2 linked regions of the Aliamphritea hakodatensis genome follow. The protein of the gene in region 1 interacts with the protein of each later gene in a pairwise test. Links are inferred from orthologs where the notes say so. Each region holds a gene or a part of one and is shown on either strand. Other genes may lie near its edges. The genes, in order: PCI15_RS11385 and parE.

Region 1 (3,099 bases):
AACAGGCAACTGACATTTTCCCGGCCAGTTCAATTAGCCCTGTTCTGTAAAACTCCGAACTCAATCCGGCGTATTACGGCTTATTAAAAGCGTTTTTAAACTTAAACCACGCACTGTAGACAAACGCCAGCTCTGTACATTTGTCTGTATCAGTGAACATTTGAGCAGCAGATTTGTCAAGCCTGTAAAACGTTAGCCTTCAACATGTGACCATATATCATTGATTTTTAATTATTTATTTTATTACCCACCAAAAGAGCTAATGAAACTTTCAGACTCTGAGCGAGCAGCTGGCATTGACAACAAAAATTTTTTCAACGATAAATGCCAGTTATCGATCATTTGATCAGGGATTCGATCATTAGATTAAAAGCGATGAGTGTTATATCTCATCAGCATGCTTATCAGCAGGTGCTAAACAACATGGATACGTCGAAAAGGATCGCCATCGGCTGTGACGAAGCAGCCTATACCCTCAAAGAAGAACTCAAAGATTTTATTGCCTGGCTGGGATTCAGTGTTGAAGACTTTGGCACTCAGCAAGGCGAAAAAGCACTCTATCCGGATATTTCTTTCGCCGTTGCCCAGTCGGTTGCAGACGGTAAAAACGATCTGGCAATCCTCTGCTGCGGTACCGGTATCGGTATGGCGATTACAGCGAATAAGGTAGCGGGAATCCGTGCCGCGCAAACCCACGACACATACTCTGCCGAACGGGCCAGAAAAAGCAATAATGCACAGATCGCCAGTATTGGGGCCCGGGTTGTCGGCAGCGAACTTGCCAAAAGCATCGTTCAGGCATTCCTGAATTCTGATTTCGAATCTTCCCGTTCAGGGGCAAAAGTTGATCTGATCAGCCATTACGAAGAAATCGGTTGCCGCAGACCAGCAAGTAAAAAATCCCGCTAGCCCTTACCTTCCCTCAAACCTTTTGAAGAGGTCAGATCATGCAAAGAATTATCAATAAACCTGAATTAGTCGTGGACGATGCCATCCGCGGATACGTTAAGGCATGGCCACAGCTTTTCACCGCAACGGACAATCCCCGTGTACTGCAATATGCCTGCCGGACAACGGACTCCGAACGGGTGGGTATCGTCACCGGTGGAGGCTCAGGTCATGAACCCGCGTTTCTCGGTTACATCGGCAAGAACATGCTGGATGCAGTTGCCATCGGGGAGGTATTTTCTTCGCCTACCGCAATTAGCTTTCTTGATTCAATGAGGGCCGCGGATAACGGCGCCGGTGTCGCCTGCCTCTATGGGAATTACGCGGGAGACAATATGAACGTTGCGATGGCCGTGCAGATGGCTGAAGCTGAAGGCATTAGTGTTAAGACGGTTGTCGCTAATGATGATGTAGCATCCGCCCCCGCCACTGAGAAAGATAAACGCCGTGGCGTCGCCGGTGAAATATTGATGTGGAAGATTGCCGGTGCTGCCGCTGCAAGTGGCTATAACCTCGACAACGTGATCCGCGTCGCACAACTGGCGATAGATAACACCCGCAGTATTGGTATGGGCCTCACCTCCTGTGTGATCCCCGCCGTTGGCAAGCCGAACTTTACAATCAGGCCCGGTACCATGGAGATAGGTATAGGCCATCACGGCGAGCCGGGCACAGAGGTGCGGGATATTACCGACGCCAGCAGAATTGCACAGCTAATGGTAAACAGCGTTCTGGATGACCTGCCGTTTCAGACCAATGATGATGTTGCGGTTTTGATTTCGGGACTGGGTGCGACACCTCAGATGGAGCTGCATATTCTCTACTCAGCGGTAGCTGAACTTTTGGAATCTTCAGGCTTAACCATTCACCGTGCTTTTGTCGGTAACTATTTCACTTCACTGGATATGATGGGCGCCACCCTGACGGTGATGCGTCTTAACTTCGAGTTAAAAGGACTTCTGGATATGCCAGCAGAATCGCTGGCGCTAACCCTCAGGGAAGAGACATAGAATGCAAAGTCTTACTAATAATTTTGGCGTGGAATGCATGCACGCCATGAGCGAAATTATCATCAGGAATACATCTTATCTTAGTGAAATTGACGGTGCGATTGGCGATGGCGACCACGGCATCAACATGGCGAAAGGTTTTACTCTTTGCCAGACAGCCTTATCAGACCTGCAGGCTGATGCACCACTGGAAAAAACTTTCGCTTTACTGGCGAGTGTATTGATGGGCTCGATTGGCGGATCTATGGGCCCACTGTATGGCAGTCTGTTCTTTGGGATGGCGGCAGCGATCAAAGACCGGCAACAAATAACAAAAGAAGATTTTGCACAGATGCTCAGTGAAGGACTGAAATCGATCCGGGCAATCAGTCAGGCGCAACCGGGTGACAAAACCATGATGGACGTTCTGGTACCGGCCACAAAGAGCTTCGCTGGCAGCATACAGTCAGGAAAAACTTTTGCTGATGCCCTTGAGAAAATGACTGCCGATGCAGAAGCAGGCCGGGACTCAACCCGTGATCTTCAGGCCCGGGTTGGCAGGGCCAGCCGGCTGGGTCAGCGTTCGGTGGGAGTATTGGATGCCGGTGCTGTTTCCTGCTGCATGCTCTTAACAAGCCTGGCTGAAACCTGTCAAAGCCATTTGCGTGAAAACACCTGATAGCCCGACTGCTTAACCTTCCGGTTCCTGAGCAGTTGCATCATCAAGTTTCAAAACAGTCTGGGCATTGGTCGTTGTCGTACACAAAGTATTTATAACACCGGAGCGCAACGCCCCGAGTATCGCAGCCCCCTTGGTATTCTCACTGGCCACGGCTAATACATCCGGAATCCGTGCAAGGTCAGGTCTGCTCAGGCCTATAACCCGCCCATGCAGCTCAAATGCGGCCGGATTACCCTGTATGTCCAGAAAGTCATAGCCCATCATGTCGCCTACGGTGCCAGACAGCCGCGCTGCGGTAATTTCCTGTGGAGAAAACCATCCCATCCGGACAAGATTGCTGTCTTCACTCATGTCGCCAATACCGATCAGGGCAATGTCAGCCCGGCACGCAGTATCCAGGGTTTGTTTAACCGTATCATTGAGCAGCAGGGCTTCGCGTAAATCATTACTGGCGACCAGCGCAGGCGCATAAAGCGTTTC
Region 2 (3,246 bases), 2.2 Mb from region 1 along the record:
AGCACGAGACACAGTATCAGCGTGGTTAAGGCTGATCACGACAGGCAATAAGGATTGATGAATGGCAATGCCATTGTTCATATATCTACACGGTTTCAACAGTTCCCCGGATTCGATTAAGGCACGTCAGTTTCAGGCGGCGATGACAGCCGCTGGCAGGGCGGATGATGTGCTGGTGCCAGCGCTGAGTCACTGGCCGGCAGAGGCCATCGCGCAGACTGAAGCGCTGATCAGGCAGCATCAGGGCCGTGATATTACCTTAATCGGCAGTTCACTTGGCGGCTATTACAGTCTCTGGCTTGGCGAGCGCTATCAGGTACGGGCGGTGCTGGTAAACCCGGCGGTGCGGCCTTATGAATTGCTGGCCGAAATGCTGGGGCAGCAGAGTAATCTTTATACCGGCGAGGCGTATACCCTCACGGAACAGCATTTACAGCAGATGCTGGCGATTGACGTGCCGTCACTCAGCCAGCCGCAGAATTATCTGCTGCTGACCCAGACGGATGATGAAACCCTGGATTACCGTCAGGCTGTGGATAAGTTAACGGATTCCCCCATGCTGATCCAGCAGGGTGGCGATCACGGATTCCGGCAATTTGAGGCAATGATTCCGGCAATTCTGGCGTTTTCTGAAGGCCGGGTTGAGCTGCCGGAGGTCCCCGGGTTACCCTCTGTGGATTCATAAAACAGTTTGTTATGTAAGCGTGTACATCAGCAGATGTAATGCCTGATGCTTACCGGTCGCCGAACAGCAGCGCCGGCACAAGAAGGACAGTAGAGAAGAATGACCAATTATAATGCGGACGCGATAGAGGTCCTCAGTGGCCTGGACCCGGTGCGGCGTCGACCGGGCATGTATACCGAAACCGACCGGCCAAACCATCTGGCACAGGAAGTTATTGATAACAGTGTCGATGAAGCACTGGCCGGCCACGCCAATCAGCTGGATGTGGTGCTGCATAAAGACGGCGCCATCAGTGTCAGCGATAACGGCCGGGGGATGCCGGTGGATATTCACCCGGAAGAAGGGGTGAGCGGTGTTGAGCTGATTCTGACCCGGCTGCACGCCGGCGGTAAGTTCTCTAATGATAACTACAACTACTCCGGTGGCTTGCACGGGGTAGGGGTATCGGTGGTGAACGCACTGTCCAAATTACTGGAAGTGACCATCAAGCGCGACGGCAAAGTCTACCGGATGAGCTTTGCCGACGGCGAAAAAGTCTCTGATCTGGAGGTGGTGGACAGCTGCGGTAAGCGTAATACCGGTACCACTGTTCGCTTCTTCCCGGACGCCAGCTACTTTGATACCCCGAAGTTTAATCTGACCAAACTGAAGCACATGCTGCGGGCCAAGGCCGTGCTGTGTTCCGGGCTGCGGGTCATCTTTACTGACGAGACCGGCGCGAAGAAAGAAAAAGAAGAGTGGTATTACGAAGATGGTCTGGTGGATTATCTGAAGGGAACCACTCAGGTATTTGAAACCCTGCCGCAGGAGCCGTTTACGGTCTCTTTTCAGGGCGAGATTGACGCAGTTGATGTGGCTCTGCAATGGTTGCCAGAAGGCGGTGACCTGACCGGCGAAAGCTACGTGAACCTGATTCCTACCGCGCAGGGCGGCACCCACGTGAACGGTCTGCGTACCGGTTTGCTGGACGCTATGCGGGAATTTTGTGAAATCCGCAGCCTGCTGCCCCGCGGCGTGAAAATTTCAGCGGAAGATATCTGGGAACGCTGCTGTTACATCCTGTCAGTGAAAATGCAGGACCCGCAATTCTCCGGTCAGACTAAAGAACGTTTGTCGTCCCGTCAGATTGCAGCCTTTGTGTCCGGTGCGGCGAAAGATGCCTTCAGCCTGTGGCTGAACAGCAACGTTGAAGACGGCGAAGCACTGGCTGAGCTGGTTATCAGCAATGCCCAGAAGCGCTTACGTGCCAATAAAAAAGTCATTCGTAAGAAAGTCACCCAGGGGCCGGCATTGCCGGGCAAGCTGGCAGACTGCTCCGGCAGCGAAGCGATGAATGGCGAGCTGTTCCTGGTGGAGGGTGATTCGGCCGGTGGTTCGGCCAAACAGGCCCGTGACCGTGAATATCAGGCGGTTATGCCGCTGCGGGGTAAGATCCTCAATACCTGGGAAGTGGATTCCGGTGAGATTCTTGGCTCTCAGGAAGTCCATGATATCTCCGTTGCGATTGGGGTTGAGCCCGGTTCAGATGAGCTGGAAGGGCTGCGTTACGGCAAGATCTGTATCCTCGCGGATGCGGACTCCGACGGGCTGCACATTGCCACGCTGCTGTGTGCGCTGTTTGTCCGTCATTTCCGTCCGCTGGTGAGTGCCGGGCATGTGTATGTGGCGATGCCGCCGCTGTACCGGATCGATGTTGCCAAGGATATTCACTATGCACTGGATGATGCGGAAAAAGAGAGCATCATTGCCCACATTAAGGCAGAGCGTAAGAATGCCAAAATCGGCGTACAGCGCTTCAAGGGTCTGGGTGAGATGAACCCGCTGCAATTGCGTGAAACAACCATGTCGCGGGATACCCGCCGTCTGGTACAGCTGACCATTGAAGCCGGCGACGATACCAACGAAACCATGGATATGCTGTTGGCCAAGAAGCGTTCGTCTGACCGCAAAGAGTGGCTGGAAACCAAGGGTAATCTGGCGGAAGTCTGAGGTCTGTTATGCCAGACAGCTGGCTTAGGAAAAGAATATGAGTGGAACCGTACACATTGATGAAGGCGTCGAACGCCTGTCATTAAAAGAATATACCGAGAAGGCGTATCTGGATTATTCCATGTACGTCATCCTTGACCGGGCATTGCCGAATATCGGCGATGGCCTGAAGCCGGTACAACGCCGCATTGTCTATGCGATGTCTGAGCTGGGGCTTAAGTCCACCGCCAAGCACAAGAAGTCTGCCCGTACCGTGGGTGACGTGCTGGGTAAATTCCACCCGCACGGTGACAGTGCCTGTTATGAAGCCATGGTGCTGATGGCACAGCCGTTTTCTTACCGTTATCCGCTGATCGACGGTCAGGGTAACTGGGGCTCGCCGGATGACCCGAAGTCCTTTGCGGCGATGCGTTATACCGAAGCCAAGCTGGCCCGCTATGCGGATGTGCTGCTTAAGGAAGTCGGACAGGGCACGGTTGACTGGGGCCCTAACTTTGATGGCAGCCTGCAGGAGCCGCTGACTCTGCCGGCCCGTTTGCCAAACATTCTGCTCAACGGCACCACGGGGATCG

What was found.
Region 2: the proteins of PCI15_RS11385 (region 1) and parE interact in binary tests that used the Escherichia coli proteins (3 or more experiments, as listed by UniProt). The link is inferred for Aliamphritea hakodatensis from one-to-one orthologs.

What each region holds. Positions count from the first base shown.
Region 1 is NZ_AP025281.1:2,475,012-2,478,110, reverse strand. What follows is about bases 180-2,952. They hold PCI15_RS11385 (dihydroxyacetone kinase subunit DhaK), read left to right. Parts: upstream 180-947; coding sequence 948-1,958; downstream 1,959-2,952. Other genes in these bases: PCI15_RS11375 (sugar-binding transcriptional regulator), read right to left, coding at 2,629-2,952; dhaL (dihydroxyacetone kinase subunit DhaL), read left to right, coding at 1,960-2,616; rpiB (ribose 5-phosphate isomerase B), read left to right, coding at 424-909. Outside these bases: more of PCI15_RS11375, read right to left, coding at 2,953-3,099. UniProt on the Escherichia coli protein: Dihydroxyacetone binding subunit of the dihydroxyacetone kinase, which is responsible for the phosphoenolpyruvate (PEP)-dependent phosphorylation of dihydroxyacetone via a phosphoryl group transfer from DhaL-ATP.
Region 2 is NZ_AP025281.1:4,690,029-4,693,274, reverse strand. What follows is about bases 310-3,229. They hold parE (DNA topoisomerase IV subunit B), read left to right. Parts: upstream 310-784; coding sequence 785-2,674; downstream 2,675-3,229. Other genes in these bases: parC (DNA topoisomerase IV subunit A), read left to right, coding at 2,712-3,229; PCI15_RS21160 (YqiA/YcfP family alpha/beta fold hydrolase), read left to right, coding at 310-685. In the rest of the region: more of PCI15_RS21160, read left to right, coding at 62-309; more of parC, read left to right, coding at 3,230-3,246. UniProt on the Escherichia coli protein: Topoisomerase IV is essential for chromosome segregation; it is the principal protein responsible for decatenating newly replicated chromosomes. It relaxes supercoiled DNA.